DNA from 4 places in the Veillonella sp. CAG:933 genome. Region 4 is predicted to be linked to each of the others. Evidence: riboswitches for the same ligand, from Rfam matches in the RefSeq annotation. Region 4 holds a riboswitch; each other region holds the start of a gene.

What was found. Region 4 has a riboswitch for cobalamin ahead of QZL64_RS02940 (TonB-dependent receptor). Riboswitches for the same ligand answer to the same signal wherever they lie in the genome.
Region 1: another riboswitch for cobalamin. It lies ahead of QZL64_RS05425 (sirohydrochlorin cobaltochelatase); the one in region 4 lies ahead of QZL64_RS02940 (TonB-dependent receptor).
Region 2: another riboswitch for cobalamin. It lies ahead of nikB (nickel ABC transporter permease); the one in region 4 lies ahead of QZL64_RS02940 (TonB-dependent receptor).
Region 3: another riboswitch for cobalamin. It lies ahead of QZL64_RS11835 (1-propanol dehydrogenase PduQ); the one in region 4 lies ahead of QZL64_RS02940 (TonB-dependent receptor).

Annotation. Positions count from the first base shown of each region.
Region 1 is NZ_HF986190.1:22,442-27,116, reverse strand. Features, by position in the region: gene QZL64_RS05435 (sirohydrochlorin cobaltochelatase) at 1-685, opposite strand, end outside; gene QZL64_RS05430 (hypothetical protein) at 1,195-1,512, opposite strand; cobalamin riboswitch at 1,783-1,951, shown strand; gene QZL64_RS05425 (sirohydrochlorin cobaltochelatase) at 2,194-3,213, shown strand; gene QZL64_RS05420 (ABC transporter substrate-binding protein) at 3,584-4,534, shown strand.
Region 2 is NZ_HF986138.1:10,450-15,124, forward strand. Features, by position in the region: gene QZL64_RS01580 (ABC transporter substrate-binding protein) at 1-1,020, opposite strand, end outside; gene nikC (nickel transporter permease) at 1,176-2,000, opposite strand; gene nikB (nickel ABC transporter permease) at 2,000-2,938, opposite strand; cobalamin riboswitch at 3,145-3,330, opposite strand; gene QZL64_RS01595 (hypothetical protein) at 3,874-4,056, shown strand; gene QZL64_RS01600 (sulfurtransferase) at 4,059-4,675, opposite strand, start outside.
Region 3 is NZ_HF986232.1:34,351-39,025, forward strand. Features, by position in the region: gene QZL64_RS11820 (hypothetical protein) at 20-175, opposite strand; gene QZL64_RS11825 (EutP/PduV family microcompartment system protein) at 429-869, opposite strand; gene QZL64_RS11830 (cob(I)yrinic acid a,c-diamide adenosyltransferase) at 1,172-1,756, shown strand; adenosylcobalamin (AdoCbl) riboswitch at 1,815-1,954, shown strand; gene QZL64_RS11835 (1-propanol dehydrogenase PduQ) at 2,436-3,557, shown strand; gene eutS (ethanolamine utilization microcompartment protein EutS) at 3,596-3,943, shown strand; gene QZL64_RS11845 (ANTAR domain-containing response regulator) at 3,964-4,536, shown strand; gene QZL64_RS11850 (sensor histidine kinase) at 4,538-4,675, shown strand, end outside.
Region 4 is NZ_HF986165.1:58-4,732, forward strand. Features, by position in the region: gene QZL64_RS02940 (TonB-dependent receptor) at 17-2,230, opposite strand; cobalamin riboswitch at 2,455-2,626, opposite strand; gene QZL64_RS02945 (ABC transporter ATP-binding protein) at 2,934-3,701, opposite strand; gene QZL64_RS02950 (ABC transporter ATP-binding protein) at 3,703-4,647, opposite strand; gene QZL64_RS02955 (ABC transporter permease) at 4,644-4,675, opposite strand, start outside.

The sequences.
Region 1 (4,675 bases), on a different contig from region 4:
TAGCTACGGAATCGGAACGATCGCCACCTAAGAAGTCCATCAAATGTTCTGAGCCGATAAGCGCCAACGGCACTACCAAAACTTCTTTATGATCTAAGCGTTCCAATAAAGTTAAAGCCTGTTTGAAATTAGGGAATCCATTCGATGTAAACACCGCCACATTTTGGCCGTTACCGTATAAGCATTTTAACTGCAAAGCACTGAATTCCAATTGATTTTGGCCGTTTGCCATAAGCAAAATGGATTTATTCAAGGCGCGAATATTCACGTGCTTCATAATGGCATCAATGGTAGCCACATAATCATCGGCATAGTTTTTTACACCTAAAGAACTTAAGAGTGGCTTACCTACGTGAATGCGCATGGCGTTTCGTTCAGTATTATAGGTAAATGCGGCAATAGCTTTACGCATCTTTTGATAACATTGATCGGCTACCAAGGCAAATGGTAAAACAAATACATCGCGGACGCCGGTATTCTTAAATTCAGCCAACACGGCTTCCAAAGATTGTACCGGTTTTTCATATTTTTCATTCCACTTCTCCACCAGCGCATCCGCCAAAAAGACACGGCGAATTACTGCATCGGGATATGCTTTTTTAATCTTTGCTTCCATTATGCCTACGGATTTCTCTACGGCTTCGCCGTATATTGAACCGAATGTCGCTAAGATAATACCCTTTATACTCATTTTATAAATCCTCCGATATCAAAAATACCTCTAAACTTATACCATAATCGAACCTCTTAATCTGACAAAAATCTGTCATATTTCACATTATCGAATACATTCGAAATACATGTTGATTATTCTTCGTTGGTATAATGATACGTTAGATTTTATTTTTAGTCAATGAGAATTTCTCTCATTTTCAAACTTATCAATGATTATCAATGATAAATCGGAAATTTAATTATATTTTCATCAACTATATTTATCTTTACCGATTCACTTCTATTTTCATCGATTTAAAGAGAATTTATATCCCATTACTATTACAAAGAATACTACTTGCTTACAGGTATTATATTAATAATTCAGATAATACTATACCAATCACGGTCTACGATTGATACAGATAACATCTAATAATTAATATTCCTCATTCATGAATTTTTATACATCAAGTTTCTTAATTTAGTCATTCATTCAATCAAAAAGCAATGTATTGTTACGCCTATAATTGATAATAATTATGGTTGCGAGAACACGCGCGGTGCTGCTACTTCAAAAATCTCAGCAATCATAGGTAAAAATTTGCCTTCAATTAACGTACGTTTACGTTCGCTTTTAGTAATTAACCACAATTGTTTGCAATTATAGGTAATGCGCAATAAGCTGTTAATATATTCGTTAAAATCCTCTTCGCCCATGGCGCTTTTAAGAGCTAATAATTTGGAATGTAAAGGTTCACCTTGATACTCTTCACGTTCCAATACAGGCGTAAATGCCACTTCATATACCGATTCCGATAGTTCATTAGGACCGGCACCATTTGTAAATTGATCCATACGATGGACCTCCTTTGTTAATATATAGCTATTTATCATAAAGCACATTGCCCTATGATGAACACCATTCTCTATTCATAGTACCAAACTTTGACTCCTTTGCCTATGTGTAATCAAAAAAGTGTATCACAAATAACCAAAAGTTATTACTCATAAATAAGTCCCTTATTCCTAGGAGTTATATGACCCGGGTAATTTCCATTCACAGTGAGTATACCCTACCCGGTATTGCATTGACAGTGGACATTTATTCTGCTATGATGATTATCAAATGAATACGACCTTCAAGGTGCCCGACTTAATAGAGAAGAGCAGTAGAAGCTGCCGCGGTCCCGCCGCTGTAAGAGGGAGCACAATCAAAATACCACTGGAAGTTTCTGGGAAGGTGATTGTTGCGTTGAACTTGAGCCAGAAGACCTGCCTTGATGGATTGCCGATAACCCACGAAGGATGGCGAGGTTAATCAATGTCACTACCTGTACTATACACTGACCGGGAATTATTTTTTTAATTCATAAACGACTTAATTAAGTTTGATATGAACTAATATACGTCAGGTGCTTAGCATAACTAGTGATTATTAATACTACCTCTGCCCTGTGGGCAGAGGTTTTTGTATTTTATTTTATTCTATTTTTAGTTTTTATTTTTATCTTCTTTTTATCACGAGGAGTGAATGAAATGAGTAAACATTTTTTCAAAAAAACGTTAGCTACAACATTAGCAGTGGCCGCTTTAACAGGCTTCGGATTCCTTGCTACAGACGTAAACGCTGCTTACCAATTAAGTGACGAAGTAACAACTGCTACCCCTGCATTATTGGAAGCAACTGAAATCGGTGTTCGCACTTACAACACAACCGATCCTGTATTGGCTAAAGCACCTAACAAAGATGCTATCGTAGTAATGAGCTTTGGTACTACATTCACTGATACTCGTGCTAAAACAATCGATGCGACTATCAACGAAATTAAAGAACAACATCCGGGCGTAAAAGTAGTTACAGCTTTCACTTCCCACATCATTATCGATCGTATCAAAGCTAAAGAAGGTATCACCTACCCTACGCCTGAAGAAGCACTCGATCAATTAAAAGCTGAAGGTTACACTCGCGTTGCTTTGGCAACTCTCGACGTAATCCCTGGTATCGAATACAACTATAAAACAGCTGTTTACAATCAGTACAAACATAACTTCAAAAAAATGACATTTGGTACACCTCTCATGTACTGGATGGGCCAAGAAGGTCAAACTGACGATATTGCTAAAACTGTACAAGCTGTAGCAACTCAGTTCCCTAAAGTAGGTCCTAAAGATGCTGTACTTATCATGGCTCACGGCACTCCGGATCCTTCCAACGCTTACTATTCCGTAATCCAAGATCGTTTGGAATCGGCCGGTCTTCACAACACTTACATCTACACCGTAGAAGGATGGCCAAGCCTTGAAGACATCGTTCCTCAATTGAAAGCAAAAGGCATCGAACATGTCACCCTTATGCCATTCATGATGGTAGCCGGCGACCATGCCAACAACGATATGTCCGGTGACGAACCTGATTCCCATAAATCCATCTTGTTGGCTGACGGCTTCAAAGTAGACACTTACATCCATGGTCTTGGTGAAAACCAGAAAATCCGTGACCTCTTTGCCGCTCATGCCGATGAAGCTTGGCAAGCTCTTCAAAACGACGCTAAATAAGATATAACACTGTAAGGGTTCATATTATTGCCAAAACGCACTTACAAGCTAAGACGTTTTGACCAACCAAAAGCGTTCTATACATAAGGAGGCTGTAATAAAATGTAGAGCATATCACATTTTACTTACAGCCTCTTTTAATTGCTATATTTGGATCTATAAAAGTGCCATACGCACCATATAACGATAGGCACCATATAACCATACGCAACACATAACCATAGGCAACCACCATCACCTGTGGTATAGTACAAGTATGAGTTTGCGAAACAGATTTTACTAAAGCTTGTTTTGGAACCGCTATGAATTACCTGCTTACTCACAGGTAATACTTTTACGTACTTTTTATCTACTGTCAGGCAGGTGTATTATGAGAAAATTTTCACGCTTAACCATTATTGTAATGGCGATGACAGTCATTATGGCTATCCTCGCCGGCTGCGGTAAAACCGATTCCACATCATCCGCAGCCACCCGTACTTTAACCTATAAGGATCAAACCTATACGGTGCCGGCCAAACCGGAACGAATTGCGGTACTTGCCAATTCCCTACTCTATTTCATGGATGCCATTGATGCCAAATCCATCAGCCGCGTAGAAACGCAGGATGACATGCCCGCTCACCTCAAAGAATTACCTTCTTTAGGGCAGACCGCCAACATCAACATGGAGCAACTTATCGGTTTGAAACCGGACCTCGTAATCGGCCTCAGCAATCAGCACAGCAAATTTGAAGGCCAATTACAGAGTAATAAATTACCGTATATTTTAATTTCCTATGACGGTATTAAAGACAATGTGCCCCTCATTGAATTCTTAGGCCAACTGACCAATCACGAAGAGAAAGCTAAAGAAGTTATTGCCCAGTACAACAGCAAAATTGACAAAGTCAAAAATGCCGTTAAAAATGTACAACCGGCCCGCGTAGCCGTGTTGCGCGCTACCGGTAAAGCGGTAACCGCTGAAGCTACCTTAGCCGTAACAGCCGCTATGGTTCAAGAATTAGGCATGCAGAATGTGGTGTTACAACATGGCGATTTTGATAAATCTGCCAAGACCATTCCGTACTCCTTAGAAACGCTCGCTTCCGACGATCCGGACATCATTTTTGTTTCCACCATGGGTAAAAAAGATGAAATTACCAAAACTATGGAAAAAGAAATGACCGGCAATCCGGCATGGCAAAATCTTAAGGCTGTAAAAAACGGTAAAGTATTCTACTTACCATCGAATTGGTTCTTATTGAATCCGGGCTTACAAACACCGGAAGCCATGGCTGAGCTTGTTAAAATGGCCTATGGCATCGATGTAACCTTCTAAATTAAGCCCCTAAGAAAAGTTATTAACATCAGTGCAAAATCGCATGTAATTTAACACTGAAAATATAAAGAGGGATTAACGAACAGACGATATTATATCGTTATACGTTAATCCCTCTTTTTATTCACTTGATTAATCGGA
Region 2 (4,675 bases), on a different contig from region 4:
TTCTGCCAATAATTGTTTAGAGCGGTCAGGATTGTACGCATTTGGATCAGTCAATTGATTAAAACCATAATCCATGGATGGTGGAATCGGTGCTTTACCCGGAATGAAGGTGCCTTTTAAGAGTACATCTGCATAGTTTTGACGGTCCGTAGCGCTGATGAAGGCAGCACGCACTTTAGGGTCGCCCAATAAGCCTTTTTGATTGATACGCGCCAATACTACGCGCAAGGAAGCAATTTCATCAACCTGGAATTTGTCGTTCCCTTTGAAAAGATCGATTTCGCCCGGCCCAATGTTAACGGCCATATCTACTTCACCGGATTGTAATGCCATAGCACGAGTATTAGGGTCTTCAATGGACGGCACTTCTACAGTTTTGAACGGTACGGAACCATTCCAGTAGTTTTCATTAGCTTTTAACACGGATTTATCTTTACTGTACGAAACAACGGTGTACGGGCCGGTTGCAATCGGACCTTCTTTGGCAAAGTTACGGCCATCTTTTTCAGCTTGTACGTCAACAACGAGGAATAAAGGATCCGCTAATAAACCGGGCATGTTCGGCATAGGTTTTTTAGTCTTAATAATTAAATCCTGACCGTTGGCTTCAATAGAATCATATTCGAAGAATGTACTGGCACGTTTAGCTTTAGCAAAAGCACGCTCAATAGATTCTTTTACTTCAGCAGCCGTTACTTTTTTACCGTTAGAGAATTTAGCCTTATCATCAATCGTAAATGTCCAAGTCAATTTATCATCAGCCAAGGACCATTTAGATGCTATCCAAGGTTTAGCCACCATGGATTTGTCAAACTTGGTAAGCGTTTCACCGATACCGTAACGCATAACTACCCAAGCATAGAAGTTATCGGTAGGCTCCAACGTATCCGCAAAGTTGGTTACCCCTACTTTTAACACATCTTTGTTTTCTGCAGAATCACTGCCGCAACCGGCCAAAAGCGATGCCGCCAATACCACGCCTAAGCCACCGAGTAGCGCTTTACGCCAGAATTTTTTCATAATAACATTCCTCCATAAAAATACCTTTAACAAATTAACACACAGTTTGATTAACGCTAACACTCAAGATGAAATTATATAAATCCCTAACGGGTATCATCTGACAAAATGTAAATACGAAATTCTCCCATTAACCTATATAAAGATTCCGTCTCTTAGCCTCTGTTTTGACGCGGATCCAAAATATCGCGCAAGCTGTCACTCCAAAGGTTAAAAATAGATACTACGATAAGAATAGCCGCCCCCGGGAAAATCATAAGCCATGGTGCCAACTGTAAATATTGACGACCTTCATTGAGCATTAACCCCCATTCCGGTGTCGGTGGTTGTGCCCCGAAACCGAGGAATGAGAGACCGGCTACTTCGAGCATCATAACGCCAAGGTCCATGCTGGCCGTTACAACGACGAGCGGCATAATGTTTGGCAACACGTGACGACGCAAGATAACGGCCGACGTACCGCCACTCATAATAGCGGCCGCTATATAATCTTCCTGACGAACTTTAATAACAAGACTTCGCACTAAACGCGCATATTTAGCCCAACCTACAATGGTGAGCGCCAAAATGGTATTGCCTACGCTACCGCCCATAATACCGGCAATAGCGATGGCAAGCACGATGCCCGGAAAAGAAATCATGATGTCGCAAAGACGCATGAGCACCATTTCAACTTTGCCGCCGAAATAACCGGCCAAAGATCCTACTAAGGTACCGATGGACGCAACCAACACAACAATGGTAAAGCCCATGAATAAGGATAAGCCGGTGCCGTAAATGATACGCGACAATACGTCACGACCTAATTTATCCGTCCCGAACCAATGGGTAGAACTCGGCGCTTTTAAGGCATTGCTTAAATTCGAAGCAAACGGATCGTTCGGCGTAAGCCATGGTGAAAAAAGAGCTATCAATACAACCAATAAAACTAAGGATGTATAGAAGGAGAAAGCTTTATGTGTTCTAATAAACTCTTTCATTATTTACTCCCCCTTCTCAATCTAGGATCCAAGAGCGTATACGAATAATCGATTACACCATTAATTAACATATACGCAATAGAAGCCCAAAGTACGAAACCTTCAATTAACGGATAATCACGGAAAGTAATCGCCTGTACGGCCATTTTACCAAGCCCCGGCCACGAGAATACCATCTCTACAACCGCAACCCCACCAAGCAACCAGCCCATGGACATACCGAAGATGGTAAGTAGTGGTAAAAAGGCATTTGGCAAAATATGTTTAAACATGATTTCCGTATTTGTCATACCGCGTGCTCTAGCACCTACGGCATAATCTTTATTGATTTCTTCCAAAACTACCAAACGTACCTGGCGCATAAATTTTGAAATTAACGTAAATGCCAAGGTAAAAGCAGGTAAAATCGCATTTTTTAACGAAACGGTTGCCGTCGCAATCGGGGCAATACCCAATTTATAGCCAAAAATGTAAAGCAACATAAGACCAAGCCAGAAAGCCGGTATGGAAATACCGATAAATGCAATTCCGCGGAAGAGGTAGTCAGGCCATTTATTCTGGTAGATAGCGGCGATAACCCCCATGGGAACGGCTATGACGAGTAGCATCACAATTGTTACACTCGCCAACATAAGTGTACCCGGTAAGGCCTCCATCATCTTATCTACAACAGGTTTCTTGGCTGAATACGACATTCCAAGATCCCCTTGCACCGCATGAGACAACCAATTACCATATTGCACCAAGAACGGTTTATCTAACCCCAATTCCTGCCTCGTATGATCAATCAGTTCCTGTGAAACCATGGTATCCGCGGTTTCCAAAATCATGAGCACAGGGTCGCCCGGCGCCAGAAAACTTAAACTGAAAGTTAAAAATGTAACCCCAATTACCGTCACCAACACCTGCCCCAAATGCTGCAGTGTTTTTTTAAACATTCCTGTCCCCCCCTAATATACTCAATTTTCAAACTTACACTATCAACATCTATGAATCCTTTTTAGACAATATCGTTTTAAATCAAACTTCTATTATAAAAATTCATAAAATTTAGTAAATAAAAAAACTCACCCTTGAAAGAGTGAGTACGCAAAACAAATTTTAGTCAAATTAACCCCATAACACATCCCATTAACTATGTGCAACAGTCAATTTGTTATAAGCAGGCTTTCTGGCTCATGATTCATCGTTTATTTCCAGCCTTCCCAGTTTCCCAGTGACTCCTTGTTGAAATAAACTCCTCATTTACAGCTGTTTCCAGCATAGGATTTGCACCTATTTTCCTCTTAAATCGCTCGGCATACCCGACACTTACAACACTAAGATCTTTTATAGAAGTTAGTCAGAGTATATTATTCAATTTCGAAAATAAAATCCTTTATCACTAATATGTTAGCGTATTTATTGTAAATGTGTCAATAAAAAGTCAGGAATTTTTAGCCGTTTTAAGCTATTTTATAGAAAAATAATTCATTATATTGATAGATTCCTATGTTTACTCAAATTTTCTTTAATTTATTATACCCTAGTAGGTATAGTATTATACCGTAAGGGGTATATGTACTTCTTGCAATATACGTGAGTTTACCGGAGATAACACTCAAAAAATGAAGCTATAAGTCAACAGCAATAAACAATAAGGTCTATATTGATATTAATTATAATCAATTCATAGTTAACTGAATTTCTACTAAAATAGTAGCCTTAAAAAGTAAATAAAAATAAATTTAAGGCAGTAAAAATCATGTCAATTTTTTACTCATTTACACTTCACATTTCAAATAAAAGGTGTATAATAAACGGCGTATTATGTTTTTATCAAAGCATAATCAATAAATTAATTTATCGTGATTAATAAGGAGAATTTAGTGTTATGAACAGCAAGGATAAAACGCCGATTATACTGTATTTGGGGGAATTCAATAATCAGTTAGAGGCGGAAATCGTTGTTAAAGAAAAAAGGGAGCCCTATTATTCATCAAATGAAGAAAGCCCGGCGATGATTCGCCGAGCCTATTTTCAGTCAGAACATTATAGAAAGAAGAGAAGGAATTAAGGCTACGCCTTCACAAACTCACACCCTGTTTTAATAGGGAAGTTTTCATACGTTACCCAATCACTGGAACTTCCCACATAAAGAGCGGATTCAATACCGATTTCACTCATGGCGAGCATAGCAAGGCAAGCCGTAATACCGGAGCCGCAATATGTCACAATTGGTGTCTTAGTCGTTTTCAAATCTTTGAACATTTCTTTCAACTCTGCTTCAGACTTTAAACCGTTAGCAGTATAACAATTTTCCCAATAATAGTTGACTGCTGTCGGAATATGACCGGTCATACCATCCATGGTATCGATAACGCTACCGTCATAACGTTCGCTCGCACGAGCATCAACGATGATGTGGTCACCATTTTCACTGGCTGCCAACACTTCGGCACGGCTCATAAGCATATGAGGTTGTAAACGATAATCAAGTTGACTTGTTTCGGTTGGTAATTCAGTTGAATCAGTAGTTAAAGTATGTCCTTCTTTTACCCATCGTTCAATGCCGCCTTCTAATACTTTTACAACGTCTAAGCCGATGTATTTGAGCATCCACCATAAACGACCGGCTAAGAAAATCCAGCTGTCACAAATAACAACAGGAGTATCTTTAGTAATACCAAAACGTT
Region 3 (4,675 bases), on a different contig from region 4:
GAGTGGGATTAAGGGGGATCTATTTGAATAAAGCGTAATATATAACGTAAAACCATCCGAATAGGCCGTGAAGAATTGCCCAAGGGATGGAATGCCAGTTGGCATAGCTAATCACCATGGCCAAGGCGGATCCAAAAGAAATTCCCGTTGTTACTGTTGATGATAAAAACTTCATAAATACCTCCCTATATTTGAGACAGTCTCATTAGAAATTGATGCTGATAAAACTGTCATATTAAATCTGATTCTTCCAATGTAATTATAACGTAAATTGGAATATTTGTATAGTGAAAATTTTAGATATTTAGATATAATAGGGCAATTATTGAAACTTTTGGGCCGGTTTTATTTGAAAAGAATATTTTTAGCATAAATAGAGTGTAAAAAAGGAAGTGCCAAGATTTAAGCACTTCCTTTTCCGTTCATTATTATTTATCTAAGGTATTGAGATAGTTTAAAAGATCTTGAATACCTTTGTCACTATTGATGCCTACTTTAAAAATTGGTGAAGCTCCGGTCATTACAAGTTGATTTTTAATAAATTCAATATCATCGTTTTCATCTATTAAATCCATTTTTGTGATAATACCGATAGCAGGCTTATTAAATAGACTGGCAAATCCCGGAGGAAACATTTGCTCTTTTTCCTTTGCGGAAATGAGAAAACCTAAAATGTCAGCCTCTGCAGCAGTAACTAGAAGGGCGTTGTACATAAGTCTATGTTGGACAAACTCACCCGGCGTATCAATAATATCGTCATGAAATTGAACCGTTTGTGTTTTTGCGTAAACGATTTCAACACCTTCAATTCGCTGTGTTAGAGTTGTTTTACCAACACCACTGGGGCCAACAAACATAATTTTTTTCATAAAAACACTCCTTATTAACGGTGTATAATAAAAAGGAATGTTAAGCAAGAGTTTACTGTATGTAGTTTTAAGATACAGGATTTTTAAATAAATGTAAATAGTCAGCAATCTATGATAATTAGTAAATTGACAAAAATGAGGCTTATTTGTATTATCAAGTTAACACAATGAAGTGTAAATAAAGCATAGTGGCTTTGAAAGAGGATTTTTAATGAGGAAAAATTAGTGATTCTCATAATATTCTCTATAATTACCGGTATTTCAATGATATATATACCATGTAATGAGAAAGGAGCTTTACTATGAAAATTTACACTAAAACCGGCGATAAGGGGATGACCCGTTTAGTGGGCGGTATTGCAGTATCAAAAGATTCAGATCGAGTAGATAGCTATGGTACTATTGATGAATTAAATTCGTGGATTGGTTATGCTATATCGCAATTTGATTCGTCTTTATTCGAGGAAAAAAATGAATTACAACATTTACAGCATTTCTTATTTGATGTAGGTACTGATTTAGCAACTCCGGAGTCGTTAAATCGAGAAATAACTTTACCTGTTGATGCTATATCATGGTTGGAAGCCCGAATTGATGAGTATACGGCTAAATCACCGGAGATTAATCGTTTTATTTTGCCCGGTGGAACTCGTGAGGCCAGTATGATTCACATGGCACGGACGATTGCAAGACGGGCCGAACGACGAATAGTTCGATTACAGATGACCGCGAAAATACCGGGAGAGTTGGTTATGTTTGTTAATCGATTATCAGACTATTTTTATGCTTTAGCAAGATACTTAAACACTAAACAAGGTATGGAAGATATATTTTATACCAGAAGTGCTGAAGTATTTCATAATGCTAAGACCAAAAATATAAAATAATTATTGGGATTATCCTGTTCTTGCAGAATTGATTAAGATATGTTATTATTGCTTTTAGATTAATAGAAATATGAAATCTGACGATGGAAGTTAGTGAGAATCTAACACGGTCCCGCCACTGTGATGGCTTTTGCCTAAGTCAGGTCTTTCGCGGATTTCATTACACATGCTGTTTCGAGGTAAGACAGGATGTTGTTTTTGTGGCATTGTAGTACTTCACTGGAATTAATGCAGAAAATAAACCGGCATGTATTAATCTGTCTTGCACAGAGACGTGCGTCTATTGATGGACTAATGTTAGTCGTTCAATGATGAGAGAGCACAGCACAGTGGAGTGTGACATTAGTTCAAAAATAGGAAAAGGGCATGGAGCTAGTACTCCATGCCCTTTTGTTATAAGTGTAAAGAACCCTTTTGTCATCGGGTGTTATATCATAGTCAAAGAGAGAACAAGTTAAAATAACTGCTAATTTAGGTATAAATCGGAGAAAATTTGAAATAGTATATATATTATGCATAATTGAAATACGTAATTTTTATTGACATTTTTTTTGGTTAAGTATAAATTATTGTTATAAGATTTTCGTGTACAATGGCGTGCATGGTTTGCAATGAAGCTTAAACGGAGGGTGTATTCCGTGAGGGCTTCTTTTTTTATTTGTTAAGCAGGAGAACATGTATGCAGAAAATTAAATTTCCTACGACACTATGGGTAGGGGAAGATGCGTTGCAAGGTCTTCGTGATCTCCCTGTAAAAAAGGTTTTCATAGTGACGGATCCATTTATGGTTCAGTCTGGAATGATTTCACATGTAACGGAGAACTTAGACTTTGCTGAAGTAGAGATTTTTAGTGATATTGTTCCGGATCCGCCGACTGAAGTAGTCGCTGCCGGTGTAAGTCACTTAGTAGAATCAAATGCTGATGCAATTATTTCAGTAGGTGGCGGATCTGCTATTGATGCGGGGAAAGCTATGTTGTATTTCGGCAATCGCGTTAAAGCCAATAAAGATTTAATGTTTATTGCTGTACCGACCACAAGTGGTACCGGTTCAGAAGTAACAAATTTTTCAGTAATCACAATGCTGGAAACAGGAACAAAATATCCGATTGTTACCGATGAAATACAACCTAATATTGCAATTTTAGATACTCGCTTAGTAATGAGTGTACCGCCTAGTATTACGGCTGATACAGGCATGGACGTTTTAGTTCATTTAATTGAATCCTATGTATCATTGAATGAAAATGTTATGGCAAAAGTATTAGTTGAATATGCAATTCAATTAGTGTTTGAATATTTGCCGGAAGCATTTTCGAACGGTACGAATAGTTATGCCAGAGAACAGATGCATGTGGCTTCCTGTATGGCCGGTATGGCATTTAATTTGACGAACTTGGGATTAAATCACGGTATGGCACACGCTATCGGCGGTAGATTCCATGTACCGCATGGACGAATCAATGCTATTTTATTGCCGCATATTGTGGCGTATAATGGTGATTATCAAAACAAAGATTTATATGCTGCTAAGAAATATACTAGATTGGCGAATATTGTTAAAGCGACAACTAGTGTAAATCCGAGAATCGGAGTGGCTGCTTTAATTCGGCAGATTAAGCATTTACAGAGTACTCTGAAAATGCCTTTAACATTAACTGATTGTGGGTTTAATCGTAGTGAAATTATGGAGAGCGGTGATGCTATTGCAAAAGCTGCGTTAGCTGATGCATGTACAGCTGCTAATCCAAGAATACCTACGGCAGATGATATTAAAAATATTTTAAATCAAATTGCTTAACCGTCAGTCTGATAAGGTAATGCTGGAAAGGTGTGGCTATGGAAGAAAAACAGCGTATGATTCAAGAATACGTTCCTGGGAAACAGATAACGCTAGCCCATATTATTGCCAATCCGGCTAAGGAGATTTATGGCAAGTTGGGATTACCCAGTGATGTATACAATGCACTTGGGATTTTAACAATAACACCGGCAGAAGCAGCTATAATCGCTGTTGATATAGCAACTAAAAGTGGTGATGTTAAAATTGGTTTTGTAGACCGATTCTCCGGATCGGTGGTTATTTATGGTGATGTTAGTTCCGTTGAAACGGCGTTGCGAGCTGTTGTGGACGGGCTACGAAATATTTTAAAATTTGCATTAGGTTGTGAAATTACCAGAACTTAAGAAATCGAGGAGACCTACTTATGCGAGGAAGAATAGTTATTGTCGATGATGAGCCAATAACTCGTTTAGATATTAAAGATATCTTAACAGATGCAGGCTATGAAGTAAGCGGCGAAGCAGCCGATGGCTTTGAGGCAGTAGAGATTTGCCGTAATGTAAAACCGGATTTAGTATTGATGGATATTCAAATGCCGGTACTTGATGGTTTAAAGGCAGCAAAAAAAGTTGCGCAAGATAAATTGGCGAGCAGTATAGTATTTTTAACTGCTTATGGAGATTTTGAAAATACAGAAAAAGCGAAAAAGCTTGGTGCAACAGGCTATTTAATTAAACCAATTGATGAAAAATCTCTTATTCCGACTATTGAAGTAGCAATCGCTAAGGGGCAACAAACTGAAAATTTAGAACAAGAAATTGAGGGATTAAAGCTTCGTTTAGAAGAACGGAAAGTAATTGAAAAGGCTAAAGGAATTCTGTGCCGTGATTTAAAAATTACTGAGGATGAAGCCTATAAAAAATTACGCCGCTTGAGTATGGATAGACGCTCTAAAATGAGTGAAATTGCTGAATTAATTATAATGGATAGTGAATGATATGGCGTTAGATATAGCTAATCCGGATGAAGCAATTTTACGCAAACTGTGTGATACCTATTCGGACTTAACTGCGGATGAAGTTAAAGAATTAGTACAAGTTATATATCATTTGGCTGATTCGTTATTATATCCTGAT
Region 4 (4,675 bases):
GTCTTTTTTAAATCGTCTAGTACTCGTAACGAACACTTAATGTATAGGTACGACCAGCAGTTGCCTCATTATCATAGAATTCACGGTCAAATATATTATCAATACTAAATTTAACTGTAAAATCAGGGGTAACGCGATACCCAACACTGGTATTCACTAAGAAATAGCCGTCATAAGCACCGTATTCGCCGGCTGCTGCCGTAGAGCTTTGGCGTGCACTAACATATTGCATATCTAACAAACCGGTCCATTTTTCCTTGTCATAAGCCAAACCGGCATGGAAGATATGTTTCGGTACAGAATAATCAACTGCATTGCTATAGCCTGATTTATTAGTATCCTCTAATTTCGGACCACTAACTTTACCCGACTGCCAAGCATAGTTAACGTATGAGGTTAAATTATCTGTAAATTTATGCTCGTAATTAAGTTCAATACCGCGTCGTTTTTCTACGCCGTAATTTATGTATTGCTTATATTCTGTAGTACTTGTCCCCGGCAAGTAGAAATAGGTATACTCAATTTTGTCCTTGGTTTTAACATTATATAAGGAGATATCCACTGAATCTCGATCCGTCAACTGGCGTTTCATCCCTAATTCCCAGGTTTTGGAAGTTTCAGGATCTAAGCCCGGATTTGGAATAACATTACCCATACCGGAACCGCCATAACGATAAATATATACTAATGGTGGTGGATTAAACGACTCACCATAAGACATATAATAATTTGTACTTTCATTAGCTTTATATTCTAATGAAACTTTAGGACTTATATGATTATATGTTTTACCCTCGGATGTGGTATCATAACCGTTTTTACCACTGGCCCAGAATGTACCGTCACCTTTTTTATAACGATCATAACGTGCCCCAACAAATAAAGACCATTCATCATCAAATTTATACTCATCTTGTACAAATACAGCCAGATTGCTTATTTTACCTTCATCTTGTGCATATTGATTAATAATGGAGTTTTTGTTATGCCACGAAGAAAGATTATAACGCTTCTGAATCATTTCTTCCGTATGATAAGAGGCACCGGCATTAATGGTATGCTTTCCTATATCTCGCCATGTTTTTTCAACTTCGTACGTAAATTTCTTCCCTGGATGGAGAGAATAATCACCGGCCCCGGTCCAATCAACATTTTTATAGGAACTAGGTACAGTAGGTGATGTAAAACCATCAACCTTATCATGCGTATAACTTGCACGCACCAAGAAATCATTTGCCGTATCACGATATGTCAAAATATGGGTATCACGTTTATTTTCATTATCATAGCCTAAGAAATTTTTAGGAGATAAAGAAATAATTTTATTTGTTCCGACCTGAACATTGCCAGACCATACAGGGTTTCCTTTAGTATCATGTACATAAGTAAATGGATTACTATAAGAGGATTCACTATTAATTCGATTATAGCTATAAACTAAAGATTTAGATTCATCAAAATTGTACCCAATTTTAAAGCCGTAATTTTCATGTTCCCATTCTTTCTCACCACGACCACCGTATATATAAGTACCATTACTTAACTGTGGTAAATCGGCACTAATAGATGCTGTACCTTTTTTTGGTGCAAGCGATCGATAAAATCCTTTATAGCCATCAGAGGAGCGTTTTTCATAAGTAACCCCTAAACTCCATTTGTCTGATAAACGAGAATTAACCGACACGGCTTTTTTCCAAGTATTATAGCTACCATAGGATACATCTGCCACTACAGAAGTTCCCGATTCCGGTGCACCTTTAGTCGTAATATTAATAACACCGGCAACCGCATGACCACCGTATAAAGAGGATGCGCCACCGCGCAATACTTCAATACGTTCAATATTCGAAATTGGAATCATATTAAAATTTACAGTTCCGTTATAAGTATTATTTTGTTGAACTCCATCAACTAATACCAAAATATCTGTAGAACTCATACCACGCATAGTCAAACTGCCTTGCGCACTTTGGTCAATAAAAATACCCGGCAAAAACTGTAAAGCTTCTTGAACCGACGAAATATTCTTGTCAGCTATATCTTGTGAGGTAATAACGCTTACACTGGCCGGCACATTAGCAATAGTTTGCTCCGTTTTTGTCGCAGTTACGACCACTGTCCCTAAGTCATAATCAGTAACCACATCTTCGGCCTGTACACCAACACAGCTCAAAATACTACCACAGCATGCCAATACTGCCGCTCGTACTAACAATCCCTGACCTTTCATAATACCCTCCTAATAAAATTACCCTAAATTACCTAATCAGTTAATAGATTTATTTTTTTTACTATTCCTCTTCTTTTAACACTACCTCACCTAATGCTAACTCAAGGTTCTTAGTAATCCCTTCATAATCCATTAACTTATAAAAAAACATATCTACTTCAATCTTGAAATAGATATGCTACATGACCTTTGCCATAATCGCCTCTCTATCGCTCGTAGATTAAAACGGAGATTATAAATAGGCAGGTCTCCTGGCTTAGATTCATAGCGCCTCTCGCCTTCCCGGAATATCCAGTGGCAACATGAGATTAGCTCCTCTTACAGTGACGGGATCGCATCGGCTTATACCGATTTCTCTATTAAGTCTAAATCGACACCTATAAATATGTATAAAATTTCTTCATGTACATTATATATTTACTTTTCCACCTCGTCAATCTTAATTCAAAACAAATATTAATCATGCTATACCCTCTATTGTATACTAAAACTCCTTTATTTCATAGGGTTTTATGGCTTATCATCGTTAATTTTTATATTTAAACATATTATTCTAAACAGTATTTTTATACAAAAAAACCTTAAAACAAAAGATTTTTTACTTTAAGGTTTCATCTTATAGTTAAACTCTATTTATTTTTTTAATAATATTTTTAATCAAAATAACTATACTCTAATATAATAATTTACTGCAAATACTCAACTAAAAATCTTCAAAAGCCGCTAACAATTCTTTCGTGTATTTTTCTTTAGGATGCTGATAAAGTAATTCTGTCGGTTGTAATTCAATCAACCGGCCTTCGCGCATAATTCCGATACGATTACAAATTACGCGTAACAAATCTAAATCATGCGAGATAAACAGACAAGCTAAAGATCGTTCCTTTTGAATATCTTTTAAAATAGAAATAATCTGTGCTTGCACCGATACGTCAAGCATCGATGTCGGTTCATCCAATAAAAGAATCTTCGGATTTAATAACAGTAACCTGGCAAGACAAATACGCTGTAATTCTCCGCCGGAAAGTTGATGCGGATATCTGGAAAGTAACTCTTTACGAAGTTGTACTTTCTCTAAAACATCCTCTATACTATGCTTTAAATTAATATCTTGATTCTTATGGATACGAATCGGTTCTTCAATAGACTCTTTGATTGTCATGCGAGGATTTAAAGACGAAGTCGGATTTTGAAAAACTAACTGCATATCTTCTCGCATTTTTTTATTCTCATTTGCCGACATTTGCGATATTACTTTTCCGTTTAATAGAATTTCTCCCTGATCTGGCTTTAAAAGTTGCATGATAATTCTAATTAATGTGGACTTCCCGGCCCCACTGGTTCCCGCCAAACCAAGAATCTCATTCTCTTCTACCGAAAAAGAAATATCTTTTAAAACCTTGAAGATTCTTTTATTAATAAAGCCTGTTGTGAAACTTTTAGAGATATTCCTTATTTCCAATACACTCATACTATTTACTCCATTCACAACGCACTTGATGGGAAGAAGATAAATTCTTCATAACTTGATCTTTTTCGCATATGTCTAACTCATAATACTTGCAACGATTTTTAAAAATACAACCATTGGGAATGTTATGCAAATCAGGTGGTAACCCCGGAATCGATTTTAACCTATATCTTGGTTGTGCTTCTAAAAAACTGATAGTATAAGGATGTTTGGGCTCTTTAAATACTTCTTCACAAGTACCGTATTCAAGAATTTCTCCCGCATACATAATCCCAATATAATCTGCTAGTTTTTCTGCTAAACGGATATCATGAGTAATGAATAAAATACTAACACCGCTCTCATCTCGAAGATCACGGAATAACTGACAAATTTCGCGCCGCACAAAAGCATCCAAACCTTTAGTCGGTTCATCCGCAATTATCCACCCGGGGTGTGGCATCGCCATCATAGCTGCTAATACACGTTGAGCCATCCCACCGGATAATTCACCGGGATATTTATCATATACCGCTTCCGCATTAGGCAAGCCAAACCGCTTTAATTGTTCAATCCCCTTTGCTTTTTCAGCGGAATAAGAAGTCTTATTTCTGTAACAGTTTGATTCAACGACTTGTTTACCTACCCTTTGCATAGGATCCATAGCAGTAATAGGATCTTGTGCAATCCATCCTATCCGGGTACCTCGGGTCATATTCCATTCCGCTTCTGATTGTGCCAATAAATTCTGATTTTCTAAATAAATTTTACCGGTCACAACAGCAGATTCATCCAAAAGCCCCATAATCGCTGACCCCATTATAGATTTCCCACTTCCCGACTCGCCCACCAAAGCCGTTATTTTACCTGAAACTAATCTGAAATTTACATTGTGAAGCACTCGAGTAAGCCCCTGTTCTGACGGATATGCAACTGATAAGTCATCAATAATAATATCTTCCATCATAACATTTTCCTTTCTCCGGCATTACTCA